Regions from separate parts of the Pelagibius sp. 7325 genome, predicted to be linked through region 3. Evidence: predicted binding sites of a transcription regulator. Region 3 holds the regulator's gene; each other region holds the start of a gene.
The links. Region 3 encodes PhoB, which activates phosphate uptake and scavenging genes when phosphate is short. Its sites were predicted from a motif close to TNTCATAAAACTGTCA; they were not measured.

Region 1 (6,718 bases), on a different contig from region 3:
CCCATGGTGTCGACCATGAGAGCGAGGGTGCCCGCGAAGGGGCCGAGGCCCACGGTCACCACGAAGAACAGCGCCCAGATGAGATCCGGCACGGTGCGAAACCAGGAGATCAGGCCGCGTGCCGCGTAGTAGACGACGGGGTGCGGCGTCAGCCGGCGCGTCGCCCAGACCGCCAGCGGCAGGCTGAACAGCACGCCCAAGACGGTGCCGACCAGGGCCATCTGGAAGGTCTCCAGCAGCGCGCGGCCGATCGGTGCGAGGCGGCTGACGTCCGGCGGCACCATGCGTGCCAGCAGGTCGGCCATGTGAGGCAGGCCCTCGAAGAACCCAGTGACCGAGATCTGCGAGCCCTCCAGGGCCAGCACCAGGAAAGCCAGCGCCACCAGGTAGGCCAGGAAGCTGAGGACGCCCGGGCGCTGGAAGCGCGGCGGCGCGGCCCAGCCGGGGGCGGGGGTGGGTGAACGGGGCGCGCTGTGCGGATTGATCATCGGGACATCTGGCTCAAGCGTAGACCGATTTCAGGGCATCGAGGCTCTGCCCCGCAGTCGGGGTGTCGAGCACCTTGCGGCCGGCGCTGAGCGCGACCAGGCGGTCGCCGTAGTCGAGGGCATGACGCAGGTGGTGCGAGGTGAACAGCAGGGTGACGCCCTCGTCGCGCATCAGATCGATGAACAGTTGCATGACTTCCTCGCCGGCGGCGGGGTCGAGGCTGGCGACCGGCTCGTCGGCAAAGACCAGGCGTGGGCGCTGCATCAGGGCGCGGGCGATGGCAACGCGTTGCGACTGGCCGCCGGAAAGGGTGTCGGCGCGCTTGGCCGCCTGGTCGGCGAGGCCGACCCGCTCGAGACAATGCATCGCCTCATCGCGGTCGACCCGGCGGGCGAGGGGGTGGAACCAGCTTTGCGGGCCACCGCGGCGCGCCTGCAGGCCGTGCAGCACGTTGGAGAGCGCAGAGAGGCGCGGCACCAAGTTGTGGCGTTGGAAGACGAAGCCGACCTGGGCGCGCAGGCGGCGCAGCGCCGCGCCGTTCAGCGCGCCGATCTGCTGGCCCAGCAGGCTGACGCTGCCGCCGTCCGGCTCGACCAGGCGCAGGCAGCAGCGCAGCAGGGTCGACTTGCCGCAGCCGTTGGCGCCGATCAGGGCGACCGCCTCGCCCGCGGCGACCGCGACGTCGACGCCTTTCAGCACCTCTACCTTGCCGAAGGACTTGCGCAGCCCGGTAACGGCGAGATGGCAGGCGCCGGCGGCGGCCTTTGTGGAGGCCGCCGCCGGAAGGGCGTCGCTGCGGGGGGAAGGATAGGCTGCCGCGATCGCCATGGGACTCTTCCTCAGTTGCCGACGAAGCCGGGATACTTCAGTTGCCGACGAAGCCGGCGTACTTCAATTGCCGACGAAGTCGGCGTACTTCAATTGCCGACGAAGTCGGCGTACTGGGGATAGCCGATGGTGGCGTAGGCGTCGCGGATGTACTGGTAGTCGGCGTCCTGCACGCCGGGCAGGAACTTCATGCCACGGAACTTCTGATTGTCCTCTCCCTGCAGCACCGCGGCGATGAGCTGCGCCGAGTTCTCGGAGATGGCGTCGCGCAGTTTTGCGACCACCGCCTTGTCGACGTGGGCGCCGGCGACCAGGATGTCGTTCGGCAGGTCGGGGCCGCGGGCGATGACCTTGAAGGCGCCGGGCTCGGTCTCGGTGTCCTTGGCGCGGTTGCGGTCGGTCCAGCTGCGGTAGTTCACACCGATGGCCGCGACGTCGCCGCGCTTCAGCGCTTCGTGCGCGACGTTGCGGTGCACGTGCATCGACTTCACGTCGTTACGCGGATCGAGGCCGTAGTCGGCCAGCAGCTGCATGGGGCCGAGGTGGCCGGAGGTCGAGCCGATGTCGTCGAAGGCGACGGTCTTGCCCTTGAGGTCGGCCGGACCGTTGATGCCGCTGTCGGCCATGACGATAATCGCGGAGAAGTAGTCGGGGCGGCCGAAGCCGACCACCGGGGTGACCTTGGCCATCTTTTGCATGACGACGTATTCGGCCGGGCCGGTCAGCACGAAGTCGACCTTCTCTGCGCGCAGCGCCTCGGCGGCTGCGTTGCGGCTGGTCACCGCGAAGAGCTGGACCTCCAGGCCGCTGGCCTCGGCCAGCAGATCGGCGAAGGGCTTGAACTCGCGCTGCAGGGACTCCAAGCCCTCGATGTCGGTGACCGCGAAGCGGATCGTGTCGGCGGCGCTGGCGCTTCCTGCCGTGGCGGAGAGGCTGAGGCCGGCGGCGAGGCCGGCGGCGGCGAAAAGTTTCCGTAGCATCTTGGCGCGTCCCTTTTTTTGGTTCGGCTGAAGGGGACGACACGGCAGGCCGTCCATCCCGTTTGCCATCCAAGACAAGCGCGGTGACGCCAGAATGATGCGGTTATGACACCGCGGTTACATCTGCTGGATGAAAGGGGCGGGTTGTCGAGGGGCGCTTGCAGTGAGGCCTCTCCTTGCGGCGAAGGAAGCCGCTTTTAAGGCTGCACCACCAGTTGTGCGCGTTCGGCGGCCATGCGGCCCCAGCCGTATTCGATGACGCGGCCGTCGGAGTCGATGTTGATCGACTCGGTGACCAGCACCGGCTGGCTGCGCGGCAACTCCAGCAGGCGGCATTCATTGCCGTTGGGCAGCCGCGCGGTGATGCGGGTCTCCTTGCGGGTATAGTCGTCGATGCCGTAGTGGGCGAGCGCCTTGGTCACCGAGCGGGTCTGCTTGTAGACCGCGATGAAATCGGGAAAACGCTTGGCGGGAAAGTGGTGAGCGACGAGGGAAATCGGTCGCCCGTCGACCTTGCCAATGCTTTCGATCAGCACCACCGGGGCGCCTTTGCGGATGTGCAGGTTCTTGGCCAGCGCCTGGTCGGCGGAAAGCGTCACGGCGCGCACCAGGTCGCCCGAAGGGATGCGCGACTGGGTCTGGATGTTTTCGGTGAAGCGGGTGCGCTTGCCCAGCTTGTAGTCGACCATGCGCTCCTGCACGAAGGTGCCGCGGCCCTGCTCGACGCGCAGCAGGCCCTCCTGCTCCAGGAAGGCGATGCCGCGACGCACGGTATGGCGGTTCACCGAAAAGCGCTCGGCCAGTTCCGCCTCCGTCGGCAGTTGCTTACCCGGTGCGAAGACCTGAGCCTTGATGTCGCTTTCCAGGGTCTCGACGATCTGGCGCCAGAGAGCCACCCCGTCGCGGCGCTGTAAGGTCATGACCGCCATCCTCTCTTCGCGGATCCGTCATCCAAGTTTCACGAAGTTCTGCTTTACATCTCTTCGGCCCCCCTTTTATCTTCAAAAGATACAGACGTCTAGACAAATATGGGACTTGTCTAATGGATACGGCCTCGAACTTCGCGGCGGAACCTGCGGCGGCGGAAGTGTCGCGCCGGCGCTGGATGTCCGTCCTCGCCAAGGCGGAAACCGCCGAGCTGGAAAGTGCCTGGGACGACCTGCCGGAAAAACCGGCCTACGGCTGGCTGCGCCAGCCGGAGATCGGCATGGTGATGGTGCGCGCCCGCGCCGGCGGCACCGGCGGCCGCTTCAACCTGGGCCAGATGACGGTGACGCGCTGCGCCCTGCGGCTGCTGGAGAGCGGGGCCGACGGTGACACGGAGGTCGGCATCGTCGGTCTGGGCTACGTGCAGGGGCGCAGCAAACGCCACGCCGAGTTGGCCGCCGTATTCGACGCGCTGCTGCAGGACGAGGCGCGCCGGGGGATGCTGGAAGGCCGCGTCATCGCGCCGCTGGAGGCCGCCCATGCCGAACGGCGCGACGCGCGCAGCCGCAAGGCCAATTCGACCAAGGTGAACTTCTTCACTCTGGTTCGCGGGGAGAACGATAAATGACGCAAGCGCTCTCCGGTGCCGCCGGCATCGATACGGCGAGTCTGAAGCCGGGCCTCGCCGACCCGGTGCACGGCGCCCAGCGCCTGTTCCGCGGCCTGCTGACCGCCCTGGCCCATCCGGGCCGCACGGTCGACCTGAACGTTACGGGGCCCGACGCGGTCGAGGGGCCGGTGCCGCTCGACCCGGCGACCGCGGCGGCGGCGCTGACCCTGCTGGACTACGACACGCCGCTGTGGATCGACTGGATCGCCGATACACCGCCGGTGCGCGCCTACCTGAAGTTCCACTGCGGCTGTCCCATCGTCGAGCGCAGCCAGGATGCCGGCTTCGGCCTGGTCACCGATCCGGTGAACATGCCGCGCCTGGCGCTCTTCGCCCAGGGGGTCGACCAGTACCCGGATGGCGCGGCGACCTTGCTGCTGCAGGTGCCCAGCCTGGAAGGCGGCCCGGCTGTGACGCTCCGCGGGCCCGGCATCCGGGACCGCGTGACGGTGGCGCCCGCCGGCCTGCCGGACTGGTTCTGGAACGACTGGCGCCTCAACGCCGCGCAGTTTCCGCTCGGCGTCGACATCTTCTTTACCTGTGGCAGCAGCGTCGTCGGCCTGCCGCGCAGCATCCTGGCGGAGGGTTGAGACCATGTACGTGGCAGTGAAGGGCGGCGAGCAGGCGATCCTCAACTCGCACAAGCTGATTGCGGAAGAGCGCCGCGGCGACCCGGCGGTACCGGAACTCAGCCTGGCGCAGATCAAGCAGCAGATGCAGCTGGCCGTCGACCGGGTGATGACGGAAGGTTCGCTCTACGACCGCGACCTGGCGGCGCTGGCCATCAAGCAGGCGCAGGGCGACCTCATGGAGGCGATCTTCCTGCTGCGCGCCTACCGCACGACGCTGACCCGCTTCGGCGAGAGCGAGCCGATCGACACCGCCGATATGGCGGTACGCCGGCGCATCTCCGCCGCCTACAAAGACCTGCCGGGCGGCCAGGTACTGGGACCGAGCTACGACTATACCCACCGCCTGCTCGACTTCGCCCTGGCGGCGGAGGGCGGTGTCGGCGAGCCCCAGGCAGCCGCCGCGGAGGACGGCGTCGACGACAGCATCCCGCGGGTCACCGACATTCTGAACCACGAGGGCCTTATCGAAGAGGAGATCGCACTGGACGACGACGAAGGGTCGGTCGCCGACCTGACGCGCGAGCCGCTGCGCTTTCCCGCCGAGCGCGACCTGCGCCTGCAGAACCTGGCGCGCGGCGACGAGGGTTTTCTCCTGGCGCTCGGCTACTCGACCCAGCGCGGCTACGGCGGCAATCACCCCTTCGCCGGGGAGATCCGCCTGGGCGAGGTGGCCGTCGAGTTTGTGCCTGAGGAATTGGGCTTTGCCATCGAGATCGGCGAGATCACCGTCACCGAGTGCCAGATGATCAACCAGTTCGCCGGCTCGGCCGAGCGGCCGCCGCAGTTCACCCGCGGCTACGGCCTCTCCTTCGGCCACTGCGAGCGCAAGACCATGTCCATGGCCCTGGTCGACCGTGCGCTGCGTGCGCGCGAGCTGGACGAGAGCATCGTATATCCCGCGCAGGACGAGGAGTTCGTGCTGTACCACTCCGACAACGTGGAGGCCTCCGGCTTCGTGCAGCACCTGAAGCTGCCGCACTACGTCGACTTCCAGTCGGAGCTGCAACTCGTGCGCTCCCTGCGCAAACGCCACAAGCAGGACCGCATGGAGGCGGCCGAGTGATGACAGCCGCACAGCAACAAACCAGTGCCGTCGAGGAAGGCTACAACTTCGCCTACCTGGACGAGCAGACCAAGCGGATGATCCGCCGCTGCATCCTGAAAGCCGTGGCGGTGCCCGGTTACCAGGTGCCCTTCGGCGGGCGCGAGATGCCGCTGCCCTACGGCTGGGGCACCGGCGGCATGCAGGTGACCGCCAGCATCATCGGCCGCGACGACACCCTGAAGGTGATCGACCAGGGCGCCGACGACACCACCAACGCCGTGAACATCCGCCGCTTCTTCGCCCGCGTGGCCGAGATGCCGACCACCGAGGCGACCGACGAGGCGACCATCATCCAGACCCGCCACCGGGTGCCAGAAGATCCCCTGGCCGAGGGCCAGATCATCGTCTACCAGGTGCCGCAGCCCGAGCCGCTGCGCAAGCTGGAGCCGCGCGAGATCGAGTGCCGCAAGATGCATGCCTACAAGGAGTACGGCCTGATGCAGGTCTCGCTCTACGAGGATATCGCGCGCTTCGGCGAGATCGCGACGTCGTACTCCTATCCGGTCATGGTGAACGACCGCTACCTGATGTCGCCGACGCCGATTCCCAAGTTCGACAACCCGAAAATGGACGACTTCCCGGCCCTGCAGCTGTTCGGCGCCGGGCGCGAGAAGCGCATCTACGCCATCCCGCCTTACACCACGGTGAAGAGCCTGGACTTCGACGACCATCCCTTCGAGGTGCAGCAGTGGGAGGAGGACTGCGCCCTCTGCGGCGCCGAGGAAACCTTCCTCGACGAAGTCATCCTCGACGACCAGGGCGGCAAGATGTACGTCTGTTCCGATTCGCACTACTGCGCCCGGCGGCGCGCCGAAGGCCACACGGGCACTCTGTCCGAGAGCGCGGCGCGGGCCTACGCCCGGGCGGTGGGCGCGGCGGCCGGACAGGCGTCGGACGACAAGGCGCAGAACGACAAGGCGCAGAACGACAAGGCGCAGAACGACAAGGTGGGGGCGTGAGCATGAACGCGAACACCCCCCTGCTGCGCGTGCGCAACCTGACCCACGCTTTCGGGCATGTGCTGGCCTGCTCCGACGTCTCCTTCGAGCTGCACGGCGGCGAGGTGCTGGGCATCGTCGGCGAGTCG
Region 2 (6,718 bases), on a different contig from region 3:
GGCAACCCCAAGACCTCACGCACCGCCAAGCTGTTCACGGACGGTCGCACCAAGATCGCCAAGAAGCTGGTCGAAGAAGCCTCGGAGGTCTCGCTGGAATGCGTCATCAATAACCGTGATGAGGTGATCCACGAGTCGGTGGACCTGCTCTACAACTGGGTCGTCCTGCTGTCGGAGATGGGCATCCGGCCGTCCGAGATCTGGCACGAGATGGAGCGCCGCGAAGCCGAGTACGGCATCGCCGGCAAGCTGCCGAAGACGGAAAACGGCAACGGCAATAGCCAGCCCGGGGCCGTCAAGAAGAAAGCTGCCGCGCGGTCATGACGTCTCTCGGCGACCCGGGAAGCAGCATCGGGAATACCCGTGACGGCATATCCTCACGCCACGGACGCATACTCAGCCTGCTGGAAGCCCGGGGCTTCGTTTCCATCGGTTCTCTCGCCAAGTCCTTCGCCGTGTCCGAGCAGACCGTGCGCCGCGACCTCAACGATCTGGAAAAGCGCGGCCTGGTGACGCGCTACCACGGCGGCGCCGGGCTGCCGCCGGTCGCCGGCGACGTCGACTACAGCAAGCGCAAGCGCCGCTACCCGACGGAAAAGCAACGCATCGCAGAGATGGTCGCCGCCCAGATTCCAGAGGGCGCCACGATCTTCATCGACATCGGCACCACCATGGAAGCGGTCGCAGAGGCCCTGCTGGACCACCGCCGCCTCACCGTGGTGACCAACCACCTGACCGTGGCGATGATCCTGAACCGCAAGCGCGACTTTCAGATCATTCTTGCCGGCGGCGTTCTGAAGCACAACGACCAAGCCACCACCGGCGAGGCGACCCGTGAGTTCCTCGAGAAGTTCCGCGTCGGCTACGGCATCTTCGGCATCGGCGGCGTCAGCGAAGAAGGCGATCTGCTGGATTTCGACTTCCGCGACATCGGCGTCTCGGCTACGGCGATGAAGATCTCGCGCAAGCGTCTGGTGGCGCTCGACCACTCCAAGTTCACCTCCGAGGCCATCGTGCGTGTCGCGCATCTGCGCGACGTCGACATGGTGTTCACCGATGCACAGCCCCCGGCCCATCTCGCCCGCCTGATGCGCGACAGCGACGTGCGCCTCTTCGTCGCCGGCGAAGACGATGCCGGCGCCACGGTCACCGCGCTCAGGCGCTGAAGCCCCCGTCCACTGTTTAGATGATTGCGTGCCGAATGCGAGCGGAAACCCATTCGCTGAGCACCACGGTGGCGATGATCACCAGCAGAATCAGGGAAACCTGGGTCCAGGCCAGGTTGTTGATCGAGGCGTTGAGCTGCAGGCCGATGCCGCCGGCGCCGACCAGACCCAGCACTGTCGACTCGCGGATGTTGATGTCCCAGCGGAACACCGAGATGCCGGCGAAGGCCGGCATGATCTGCGGCACCACGCCGTACGCCAGGACCTGAGGTCCCGAAGCCCCAGTGGCGCGCACCGCCTCGACTTGGCTCTCGTCAATCTCCTCGATCGCCTCGTAAAGCAGCTTGGCGCAGAAGCCGATCGAGCGCAGGGCAATCGCAATAATGCCGGCGAAAACCCCAGGGCCCAGGATGGTGACCAACATCAGGGCCCAGATCAGCGAGTTGATCGAGCGCGAGGAGACGATGATGAAGAGCGCAATGGGCCTGAGCACCGTGCGGCTGGGCGTGGTATTGCGTGCTGCGCAGAAGGCGACCGGCACCGCCATGACGATAGCCATGATGGTGCCCAGGGTGGCGATGTTGAGGGTGTCCCAGATCGCCTTCCACAGTTTGTCGATATACGCCCAGTCCGGCGGCACCATGCGGGTCGCCAGGTCGCCCGCCTGGGTCGGTGCGTCCCAGACAAACATCCAGATGGTTTTCTCCGAGACAAGGTTCCAGCAATAGACGAAGATCGCCGTGCCGACGAGGTAGCAGGCCCAGATCGATAGTTGCTTGCCGCGCTCGCGGCGCTGCCAGACCTTCGTGCCCGCGCGTTCGCTGACCGGCATTACTGCACCCATTTCCTGACATAGCCGGAGGTGTACTCCACGGCCATGACGATAGCGATGATGACCAGCAGGATCGCCGCCGCCGAATCGAATTCGTAGCGGTCGAAGGCGGTGGTCAGCGTCGCGCCGATGCCGCCAGCACCGACGATGCCGACCACCGCTGACTCGCGGAAGTTGATGTCCAGCCGGTAGAGGCCAAGACCGATCATGCGCGGCAGCACCTGGGGCTGCACCGCATAGTTCAGCCACTGGAACCAGCCAGCGCCGGTCGCGCGCACCGCCTCTGCCTGCACCGGGTCCATGTCCTCGATATCCTCGGCCAGCAGCTTGCCGTAGAAGCCGATGGTGGCGAAACTCAGCGTAACGAAGCCGGCGAAAGGCCCGAAGCCGAAGAGCTTTACGCAGAAGATCGCGATGATGATCTCCTGGAAGCTGCGCGAGACGGCGAGGATCGCGCGGCAGAAGTAGTAGACCGGCTTCGGCGCCAGGTTGCGCGCGGCACCGAGTCCTACCGGAATCGAGAGGGCAATGCCGACCACGGTCGAGATCACCGTCATCCACAGGCTCTCAGCGATGCCATCGACGATGGCGTCCCAACGCGAGACGAAATCCGGGGGGAAAAACCCGGCAAGGAAGCGGGCGCCGCGCGGGACGCCCTCGGCGACGCGGCCCCAGTCGATCTCGGTGGTGCCGAAGGCCAGCGTCAGATAAATGGCGAAGCCGAGGCCAAGACCCCAACGCAGCTGCCGGCTCTTGATCAGCGGCGGCTTCTTCCAGCGCCGGCTGGCGGAAAGCGAGATGTCTGCCATGGCGGCGGCGCCCTAGTTGCCGATTATGAGATTGCGGTCGAGCACGACAGCGCGGTGGTCATCGTGCAGCGATTCTGCCAGCGATTCTTCAGCCTCGCCGTCCTCGTCGTCCACTTTGCGGATGGTGGCTTCCCAGTCCTCCTCGCCGTAGATCTCGGTCAGCACCTCGGCCGTCAGTCCGTCCGGTGGACCGTCGTAGACGATCTCGCCCAGCTTCAGGCCGACGATGCGCTCGGCGAACATCTGCGCCAGCATGACGTCGTGGATGTTCACGATGGCGGAGAGCTTGCGCTCCTTACAGAGCTCGCAGATAAGGCGCATGATCTGGCGCGAGGTCTTGGGGTCGAGCGAGGCTGTGGGCTCGTCGACCAGCAGCAGCTCCGGGTTTTGGGCCAGGGCGCGGCAGATGCCGACACGCTGACGCTGGCCGCCGGAAAGCTCGTCGGCACGCTTGTCGACCATGTGATCGAGGCCGACGCGGCCCAAGAGACGGAAGGCCTCGTCGATGTCGGACTGTGGAAACCTGCGGAAGTAGCTGCGCCAGAAGCCGACGTAGCCGAGGCGCCCGGAGAGTACGTTCTCCATCACCGAGAGGCGCTCGACCAGGGCGTATTCCTGGAAAATCATGCCCATACTCCGGCGCGCGCGGCGCAGCGCGCCGGCACCAAGACCGGTCAACTCCATGTCGTTCAGCCAGACCTTACCCCCAGTAGGTTCAACCAACCGGTTGGTGCAGCGGATGAGCGTCGACTTTCCGGCGCCGGACGGGCCGATGAGCGCCATGATCTGGCCGTCCGGCACCTCCAGGTCGACCCCCTTCAGCGCGAGGTCGCCGGTCCTATAGCGCTTCTCGAGATTCTGCAGACGTAGCATGGGCTTTCCGGGTGAGGCGCGGGAAAACGACGGGGCCAGCCGCCCCTAGACAGGGGACTGCAGCCGGCCCCGTAACGCAGTTTGGTCCTACTTGCACTCGTAGGTGATGCCGTTCGTCCGGTCGATCTTGCGGATGATGTCCCAGTCCGTCTTGTGATAGATGGCGACGAACTTGCCTTCCTTCTGGAATTCCTGCTTCAGGGCCGAACCCTCCCAGTCGAAGGTGAAGAACGCCTGCTCGATCTTAGCCGCCAGCGTAGGATCCAGGTTGTAGGCGTAGCCGTAGCCGGTGGTCGGGAAGGTCTGCGACTTGTAGATCGAACGGATCTGGTCCCGCTTCACGACGTCGCGGTCGAACATACGGTTCATCACCGAGTTGGCAACCGCCGCCGCCTCGTAATCCTTGTTGGCGACGCCGATCACCGAATTGTCGTGCTTGCCGGAGAAGGCGGTCTGGTAGTCCTTGTCTGCCTCAAGGTTGAACTCCGCCTTGAGGATCGCCGAGGGCGCCTTGAAGCCGGAGTTCGAGGTCGGCGCCGTAAACGCCAGAGTCTTGCCCTTAAGATCGGCCGGAGTCTGCACCGGGCTGTCGGCCGGCACGATGATCTCCATCTCGTAGCCGTAAGACCCATCTTCGGAGGCCATCATCGCGAAAGGCACGAAGCCCGCGCAGGCGACGGCAATGGGATTGCTGCCGGTGTTCACGCCGGCGACATGCAGGCGGCCGGAGCGCAGCGCTTCCAACTGGGCGGCGTTGGACTGCACCGGGAAGAAGGCAACCTTCTTGCCGGTCGTCTCGGACATGTGCGCGATGAAGCCGTCCCACACCTTCTGATACACGGCCGGATCCTCGACCGGGGTATAGGAGAAGATGATTGTGTCGGGGTCTACCCATTCGCTTGGATCGGTCGGCAGGTCCGCGGTCAGGTTGCCGTCGCGGTCGCAGTAGCGCTCGTCAAGAAAGCTGCGCGGGCAGTCTTCCGCCGCTGCGGGCGTCGCCAGCGTTCCGGCAAAGCCGATCAGGCCGGCGGCCAGGAACAGTGAAAGAAATGTGCGGGTTTTGCGCATTTAGAGAGCCTCCCATGGCGTATGTCCTCCGTCCCGCTCGTGCAATCGCACGGAGAACGGATGCTTTTTTACATTTATATGGCAGAAAAGTTACAGCCCCCGGCGTCGGGCTGGCAATCAATTTGTGCCGCTTATCAAAAGCTTCCGAGATCGCCCGGCGGCGGCGAGCGACGAGATGGAAACAACGCCGAAGAGACCAAAGCGATGACCCGGCTCAGCCGGCCGCGGCGACCTCGCGCGCCGTCTCGAAGAAAGCGCGGATGACCTTGCCGGCCGCGCGTTCGCGCAGACAGACCAGGGCCTCGTCCATCAGCACCTCGCTGTCGGAGAGGCGAATCGGGACCAGGCGCGGATCCTGGCCGAACTCGGCTGCTGAGACGACGCCCACTCCACCGCCGGTAGCGACGATCTCGCGCACCGCCTCACGACCCTCCGCCTCGATCGAGGGCGTGAGCGCCAGCCCCTGGGCGCGTGCCGCCGCCTCGATGCTCTGGCGGGTCTTGGAGCCGCGTTCGCGCAGCACCAGCGGCTGCTCGGCCAGTTCGGCGAGGGTGATCGCCTTGCGCCCGCTCAAGGGGTGATCGTGGTTGGTGAAGGCAATCAGCGGCGTCGAGCTGAGCTTGATCACCTCAAAGTCGCGGCTTTCCGGCACCTCGCCCAGAATGCCGACCTCGGCCTCGTAGTCGTAGAGCTGGGCGATGACCTCTTCCGAATTGCCGGAACTCACCACCATGGCGATGCCGGGATAGCGCTCGCGGAAGCGGCCGAGGATGTGCAGCATGTGGTGGGCCGAATCGGCCACCACGCGCAGCGACTCGGCGCGCAAAGCGCGCGATTCGGAGAGCAGCTCGAGGGCCTGCTTTTCCACGTCGAACAGGCGGCGGGTGATCTCCAGCAGCTGCTGGCCGGCCCTGGTGAGGCTCACCTGTTTCTTGTGCCTGTTGAAGAGGATGACGTCATACTCCTCTTCCAGCTTGCGCACCTGATCTGAGATCGCCGGCTGGGTGAGACACAGCGCCTCGGCGGCGCGGGAGAACCCGCCGCAGATGGCCACGTAGTGGAAAGCCCTCAGTTGGACGTAGCGCAAGGCGGCCCCTTTTTGGCGAAAAAGCTCGAAAAAGCGTCACAGACTCCTATTAGTATAACCTATCAAACGTATACAAAATAACGATTTTACAGATAGGTGGGCCGGGCCCAGGATGCCCCCGGCTTCCTTCGGGGGCCCTTGCTTTCAGTTAAACCCGCTGAGGAGAGCGACGCTGATGACCCCCACCGGCGGAGCAACCGTTACCCCAAATTTTTCAATGGGCGAGGCGCCCTTGGAGGGCGAGCCCTACCTGCTGACCCCCGGTCCGCTGACCACCTCGGCCAGCGTGAAGCGCGCCATGCTGCGCGACTGGGGCTCCTGGGACGGCGACTTCCGCGCGATGACCGCGGAACTGCGCCGCCGCCTGCTGGCGATCGCCGGAGATACCCAGGGCGCGTATGACTGCGTGCCCATGCAGGGCAGCGGCACCTTCGCCGTCGAGGCCATGCTGGGCAGCTTCCTGCCGCGCGACGGCAAGGCGCTGGTCCTGGTCAATGGCGCCTACGGCCAGCGCATCGCCCAGACCCTGGACTATCTGGGCCGCGCCTACACGGTGATCGACAAGGGCGACTACCTGCCGCCGCGCGGGCCCGAGGTCGCCGCCGCGCTGGAAGCCGATCCGGCGCTCACCCACGTGGTGCTGGTCCACTGCGAGACCTCTTCCGGCATCCTCAATCCCGTGGCGGAGATCGCCCAGGTGGTGGGCGCCAGGGGCAAGAAGCTGCTGATCGATTCCATGAGCGCCTTCGGCGCCCTGCCTCTGGACCTGCGCGACATTCCCTATACAGCCATGGTCTCCTCGGCCAACAAGTGCATCGAGGGGGTGCCCGGCTTCGGCTTTGTCATCGCCCGCCGGGAAGAACTCGAACAGTCCAAGGGCCGC
Region 3 (6,718 bases):
TCCGCGCCATGAGAGCCTGGAGGGCGTGCTCGCCTATCCTTCGGTCGCGGCGCTGCCGATTGCGCCGGACCTCGCCGTCATCGCCACGCCGCCCGAGAGCGTGCCGCAGCTGATCGCCGAATTCGGCGCCCGCGGCACCCGCGCGGCGGTCGTCATCACCGCTGGCTTCGGCGAGGGCGGCGCCCGGAAAGATGGTGACGACGGCGGCGCCGGCCTGAAGCAGCAACTGCTGGACGCCGCCAAGCCGCACCTGCTGCGCATCGTCGGGCCAAATTGCCTGGGCATGATGGTGCCGAAGCTCGGCATCAACGCCAGCTTCGCCCACGTCGCGCCGCCGCCGGGCGACCTCGCCTTCGTGACGCAATCGGGCGCCATGGTGACGGCGATGCTGGACTGGGCGGCACCGCGCAACATCGGCTTTTCGAAGATCGTCTCCCTGGGCGACAAGGCCGACGTCGATTTCGGCGACTTACTCGACTACCTGGCGATGGACGCGGAAACGCGCGCCATCCTGCTCTACGTCGAGTCCGTCGCCCATGCCCGCAAGTTCATGTCGGCGGCCCGCATCGCCGCGCGCAACAAACCGGTCATCGTCATCAAGGGCGGCCGCCATGCCGAGGGCGCCAAGGCCGCGGCCTCCCACACCGGTGCGCTGGCGGGCGCCGATGCGGTCTACGACGCGGTCTTCGCGCGCGCCGGCATGCTGCGCGTCTATTCGCTGGAGGAGCTGTTCGATGCGGCGGAGACGCTTTCCAACTACGCCACGGCCAACAGTACCGCGGCCGGCGGTGGCGACGAAGCCGGCGGCGCGCGCCTCGCCATCCTCACCAATGGCGGCGGGCTCGGCGTGCTGGCGACCGATGCGCTGATCGACGAGGGCGGCAAGCTGGCCGACCTGGCACCGCAGACCCTCGCTGCGCTGGACGCCAACCTGCCGAAGACCTGGAGCCGCGGCAACCCGGTCGACATCATCGGCGACGCACCGGGTTCGCGTTACAAGGCGGCGATGGAGGCGCTGTTGGGCGATCCCAACACGGATGCCGTGCTCGCCATGCACTGCCCCGTCGCCGTCGCCGATCCCGCGGAGGCGGCGCAGGCAGTGATCGGCGCCTTCCAGGAGAATGAAAAGAAGAGCCGCCATCGCCCGGTCTTCGCCGCCTGGGTCGGCGACTATGCGGTTGCCGGTGCGCGCCGGCTGATCGATCGCGCCGGCCTGCCGCAGTATCCGACGCCGGAGCAGGCGGTGCGCGCCTTCATGCACCTTGCCCGCTACCGCCATAACCAGTCGCTGCTGATGCGGGTGCCGCCCTCCGTGCCGGAAACGGCAGCGCCCGATACGGCGGCGGTGCGCAAGATCATCGCCGGTGCCCTGGCGGAAGACCGTGAGTGGCTCAACGAGGCGGAGGCCAAGCAGGCGCTTGCCGCCTACGGTATCCCCACCCTCTTGGCCGAGGTGGTGGCAGACCCCAGTGAGGCGGGTGCGGCGGCGGCACGCATCGGTGGGCCGGTGGCCCTCAAGATCCTGTCGCGCGACATCACTCACAAGAGCGACATCGGCGGCGTCATGCTGGACCTGGAAGGCGCCGAGGCGGTCGTCCGCGCGGCCGAAGCGATGCTGAAGCGCGTCAGCGAGGCGGCACCCGATGCGCGCCTACAGGGCTTCACCGTGCAGGCCATGTGCCGCCGTCCGCAGGCGGAAGAGCTGATTATCGGCGTCGTCAGCGATCCGCAATTCGGCCCGGTGATGCTGTTCGGCCAGGGCGGCACGGCGGTTGAGGTCATCAACGATAAGGCGCTCGCCCTGCCGCCGCTCGATCCGGTGCTGGCCGAAGCGATGATGCAGCAGACGCGGGTCTACAAGTTGCTGCAGGGTTACCGCGACCGGCCGCCTGCGGCGCTCAACGAAATCGCCAATGCGCTCATCCGCCTCTCGCAACTGGTCATCGACATTGCCGAGGTGAGCGAGGTCGACATCAATCCCCTGCTGGCGGACAGCGCGGGGGTCATCGCGCTGGATGCACGCATCCGGCTCGACGCCGTGCAGGCCGGCAAGTCCAGCGGCAGCGAACGCCTGGCGATCCGGCCCTATCCCAAGTCGCTGGAGCAGACCTTCACGCTGCCCGACGGCCAGAAAATCTTCGTGCGCCCGCTCCGGCCCGACGACGCGCCGGGGCTGCGCTCAGGGTTCAAGCGTCTTGATCCGGAAGACGTGCGCATGCGGTTCTTTTCCCACATGCGCGAGATGAGCCCGACCATGGCGGCGCGCCTTACCCAGCTGGACTACAACCGCGAAATGGCCCTGGCCGCCTTTCCTGCCGAGGGGACGGACCGCCGCGGCCTTGGCATCGTGCGCCTGGTTGCCGATCCGGATAACCAGCGCGCCGAATTCGCCATCACCATCCGTTCGGAGGACAAGGGCCGTGGCCTCGGCCGCGCCCTCATGGAGCGCATCATGGACTATGCCGTGCGGCGCGGCGTTGGCGAGATTTGGGGCGACGTACTGGCCGACAATCGGCGCATGCTGACCCTCTGCGACGAGCTGGGATTCGAGCGTGCCGGCGTCGAGGACGGCATCGTCCATGTCCGCCGGCCGCTGCGCGCAGCCGACGGCAGCGGCGCTTAATGGTGCTGCGTCAGGCCGCCGGGCGGTCCAGCGAGTAGCCCGCCGAGCGCACGGTGCGGATCAGGTCATCCTCGCCACCCTGGTTCAGCGCCTTGCGCAGGCGGCGGATATGCACGTCGACGGTGCGCGGCTCTACGTAGACGTCGCGGCCCCACACGGAATCCAGCAACTGCTCGCGGGTGAATACGCGCCCCGGATGCTGCATCAGGTGGCGCAGCAGGCGAAATTCCGTCGGCCCCAGGTGGATATCCTGGCCGCTACGGCGCACGCGGTGGGCCGCCAGGTCCATCGCCAGGTCTTCGAAAGTCAGCATCTCGCTGCTGAGCTCCGGCTTGCTCCGGCGCAACACCGCATTGATGCGTGCGATGAGCTCGGCAGGCGAGAACGGCTTCGTAATGTAATCGTCGCAGCCGCTGTCCAGCCCGCGCAGCTTGTCGGTCTCCTCGCCGCGTGCGGTCAGCATGATGATCGGCACGCGTTTGGTCTCGGCCTTGCTGCGCAGCTGGCGGCAGACCTCGATACCCGACATCAGCGGCAGCATCCAGTCGAGCAGAATGAGGTCCGGCACTTCCTCCGCCGCCGCCACCAGGGCTTCCTCGCCGTCGCCGGCGGTGTTGGCGCGAAAGCCGGCGCCTTCCAGATTGTAGCGCAACATCGTGACCAGGGCTTCCTGGTCCTCGACGATCAGAACTAGAGGTTTCACGCCCCTTTCCTCTCCCTATGCCTTACCACTCTAACTTAGCCCCTATTTCTTGCCGTTAACTTCCGGGTTGAGCACCTGGAAGCTCGACAGATCGCCCTTGGGCCGGCCGCCATGGATGCGCTTGCCGGTCGAAAGGTAGTGCGTCGTCTCTGCAATGTTGGTCGCATGGTCGCCGATGCGCTCGATGTTCTTGGCGATGAACAGCAGGTGCGTGCAAGGCGTAATGTGTCGCGGGTCCTCCATCATGTAGGTCAGGAGTTCGCGGAACAGCGCCGTGTACATCTCGTCGACTTCCTCGTCGCGGTGCCACACGTCTATGGCGCGGTTCGGGTCGTGATTGGCATAAGCGTCCAGCACGTCCTTGATGATTGCCTGCACCAGCTTGGCCATGCGCGGGATGGAGCGCGCGGCTTCGTGCGGTGTCAGCTGGTTCAGGGCGATGGTGCGCTTGGCGACGTTCTTGGCATAGTCGCCGATGCGCTCCAGATCGCTGGAGATCTTCAGTGCGGAGATGACTTCGCGCAGGTCGTTGGCCATGGGCTGGCGCAGCGCCAGGGTGCGGACCGCGTTTTCATCCAGCTCCAGATCCATCTGGTCGATGGCCTCGTCGCCGGCGACGATCTTTTGGGCCAGATCGGTATCGCGGCGCACCAGCGCCTCGATGGCTCCTGCCAGTTGCGCTTCGGCGACACCGCCCATGCGCAGAACCACGGCGTTCAGCCGTTGCAGTTCCTCGTCGAAGGATTTGACGATATGTTCGCTGTTCATGCCTGTTCGTCCTTAGGGCGTTCCTGGTACCTGTCTTGCCGCGCGGGTTCCGTACTCAGCCGAAGCGGCCGGTGATGTATCCCTGGGTGCGCTCGTCGGTCGGGGTGGTGAAGATCTGCTCCGTCTCGCCCCACTCGACCAGATGACCGAGGTGGAAGAAGGCCGTCCGCTGAGATACGCGGGCGGCCTGCTGCATCGAGTGGGTGACGATGACGATGGTGAAGTTCTGCCGCAGCTCGTCGATCAGCTCTTCGATCCTGGCGGTCGCGATGGGATCGAGGGCGGAACAGGGCTCATCCATCAGGATCACTTCGGGATTGACGGCGATGGCACGGGCGATGCAGAGGCGCTGCTGCTGGCCGCCGGAAAGTCCCGTTCCCGGTTCCTTGAGGCGGTCCTTCACTTCTTTCCACAAACCGGCGCGCTTCAGCGAACTCTCGACGATCTCGTCAAGGACGTCCTTGCCTCCGCCAAGACCGTGAATTCGCGGGCCATAGGCGATGTTGTCGTAGATCGATTTGGGAAAGGGATTTGGCTTCTGGAAGACCATGCCGACGCGGGCACGCAACTGCACGACGTCGATGTCGCGTGCGTAGATGTCCTGCTTGTCCAGCATGATCTCGCCGACGACGCGGCAGCCCTCGATGACATCGTTCATGCGATTGATGCAACGCAAAAAGGTCGACTTGCCGCAGCCCGAGGGGCCGATGAAGGCGACCACCTCGTTGTTGTAGATGTCGATATCGACGCCCTTGAGGGCATGAGTGTCGCCATAGTAGACGTTCACGTCTCGCGCCATGACGCGCGCAAGTGCGGCGCTTGGAGCCTTGGCCCCGGGTCCCTGCTGTGCGGCATAGGCCAGGTCCGGGCGGGGGCTCTCCAGGGCTTCGATTTCCGACATGTCTTGCGTTCCTTTCCGCACTCAGCGCGTTGCGGCAGCCGGTCCGGCCGGCTGGCTGGGTGTATCGCCTCGATGAATCTTTATTTGCGCTACCATTTCCGCTCCAGCTTCTGGCGCAGGAAGATGGCGATGGCGTTCATGAAAATCAGGAATCCGATCAGCACCAGGATCGCCGCCGAGGTGCGCGCCACGAAGCCGCGTTCGGGGCTGTCGGCCCAGATGAAGATCTGCGTCGGCAGGGCCGTTGCCGGATCGGTGAGGCCGCCGGGCTCCGAGGTGATGAAGGCATTCATGCCGATCAGCAGCAGCGGCGCGGTCTCGCCCAGCGCCTGGGCCAGGCCGATGATGGTGCCGGTCAGGATGCCGGGCATGGCCAGCGGCAGCACGTGGTGCATAACCACCTGGTGGCGGGACGCGCCGATACCGAAGGCCGCCTCGCGGATCGACGGCGGCACGGCCTTCAGGGCGGCACGGGTCGCGATGATGATGGTCGGCAGGGTCATCAGCGACAGCACCATGCCGCCGACCAGCGGCGCCGAGCGCGGCAGGCCGAAGAAGCCGAGGAAGACGGCCAGGCCGAGCAATCCGAAGACGACGGAGGGCACCGCGGCCAGGTTGTTTATGTTGACCTCGACCAAGTCGGACCAGCGGTTCTTGCGCGCGAACTCCTCAAGATAGATAGCCGCGGCGATGCCGACCGGGAAGCTGATCAGGAAGCAGACCAACAAGGCGTAGAACGATCCGACCAGGGCGCCGGAGAGGCCCGCCAGCTCGGGAAAGCGGCTGTCGGCAGAAGTGAAAAGGGCCCAGTTGAAGGGCGCGGAAATGAAACCCTGGGCAACCAGCTGATCGTAGTAGCCGATCTGCAGATCACTCACGCGGCGCTGATCCTCGGGCACGTCGCGCGGGGTGATGCCTTTATGAAACTGATCGATGGGGTCGGCGACGGGCACCGAGATCGAAATCGTCTGCCCGATCAGCGACGGATCGTCCATCACGCGGTCGCGCAGCAGATAGGGCGCGCCGGCGCTGAGCATGTCGAAATAGGCGCGCTGTTCGGTCCGGTTCATCTCGCCGGGCAGAAGCTGGGCGAAGGCATCGCGCGCCAGCTTGCGATAGTTGCCGCCACCGACGTTGTCGGCGGGCACCTGGGCCGGGTCGACGTAAACCTGCAGCGGCACTTTGGTCTGCACGAAGGCGGAGTAGCCCGACAGGATAAGGGAGCCCAGCAGGATCCCAAGCAGGCCGATTGCCAGGGCGATGGCTCCCAGGCCGTAGATCTGCATGCGGCGGTCGGCCGCGTGACGGCGCCGCACGCGACCGCGCGCGTCCTCGGAAAGCCAGTCGTGCGTCTCGGACATGCTGGTACTGACCATCAGTCGTACTTCTCCCGATATTTCTGCACGATCCGCAGGGCGACGACGTTGAGGCACAAGGTCACGAGGAACAGCACCAGACCCAATGCGAAGGCCGCAAGAGTCTTGGGATTGTCGAACTCGGTATCGCCGATCAGCAGGGTGACGATCTGCACCGTCACGGTGGTTACGGAATCGAGGGGGTTCACCGTCATCTTGGCGATCAGGCCGGCGGCCATGACGACGATCATGGTCTCGCCGATGGCGCGGCTCAGGGCCAGCAGCACGCCGCCCATAATGCCGGGCAGCGCGGCCGGCAGCAGCACTTCCTTGATCGTCTCCGCCTTCGTCGCGCCCATGGCATAAGA

Region 1: the regulator PhoB is predicted to act here: its motif matches at 3,243-3,258, upstream of phnF (phosphonate metabolism transcriptional regulator PhnF).
Region 2: the regulator PhoB is predicted to act here: its motif matches at 4,817-4,832, upstream of phnD (phosphate/phosphite/phosphonate ABC transporter substrate-binding protein).

Annotation. Positions count from the first base shown of each region.
Region 1 is NZ_JBBKAH010000011.1:197,174-203,891, reverse strand. Features, by position in the region: gene phnE (phosphonate ABC transporter, permease protein PhnE) at 1-488, opposite strand, end outside; gene WDC82_RS20935 (ATP-binding cassette domain-containing protein) at 502-1,317, opposite strand; gene WDC82_RS20930 (phosphate/phosphite/phosphonate ABC transporter substrate-binding protein) at 1,407-2,297, opposite strand; gene phnF (phosphonate metabolism transcriptional regulator PhnF) at 2,495-3,217, opposite strand; gene phnG (phosphonate C-P lyase system protein PhnG) at 3,340-3,852, shown strand; gene phnH (phosphonate C-P lyase system protein PhnH) at 3,849-4,484, shown strand; gene WDC82_RS20910 (carbon-phosphorus lyase complex subunit PhnI) at 4,489-5,589, shown strand; gene WDC82_RS20905 (alpha-D-ribose 1-methylphosphonate 5-phosphate C-P-lyase PhnJ) at 5,589-6,590, shown strand; gene phnK (phosphonate C-P lyase system protein PhnK) at 6,593-6,718, shown strand, end outside.
Region 2 is NZ_JBBKAH010000001.1:310,004-316,721, forward strand. Features, by position in the region: gene hisE (phosphoribosyl-ATP diphosphatase) at 1-324, shown strand, start outside; gene WDC82_RS01400 (DeoR/GlpR family DNA-binding transcription regulator) at 321-1,166, shown strand; gene phnE (phosphonate ABC transporter, permease protein PhnE) at 1,183-1,998, opposite strand; gene phnE (phosphonate ABC transporter, permease protein PhnE) at 1,998-2,807, opposite strand; gene phnC (phosphonate ABC transporter ATP-binding protein) at 2,820-3,680, opposite strand; gene phnD (phosphate/phosphite/phosphonate ABC transporter substrate-binding protein) at 3,768-4,748, opposite strand; gene WDC82_RS01425 (LysR substrate-binding domain-containing protein) at 4,963-5,835, opposite strand; gene WDC82_RS01430 (2-aminoethylphosphonate--pyruvate transaminase) at 6,011-6,718, shown strand, end outside.
Region 3 is NZ_JBBKAH010000002.1:945,751-952,468, forward strand. Features, by position in the region: gene WDC82_RS06470 (bifunctional acetate--CoA ligase family protein/GNAT family N-acetyltransferase) at 1-2,623, shown strand, start outside; gene phoB (phosphate regulon transcriptional regulator PhoB) at 2,634-3,326, opposite strand; gene phoU (phosphate signaling complex protein PhoU) at 3,369-4,094, opposite strand; gene pstB (phosphate ABC transporter ATP-binding protein PstB) at 4,150-4,893, opposite strand; gene pstA (phosphate ABC transporter permease PstA) at 5,085-6,371, opposite strand; gene pstC (phosphate ABC transporter permease subunit PstC) at 6,371-6,718, opposite strand, start outside.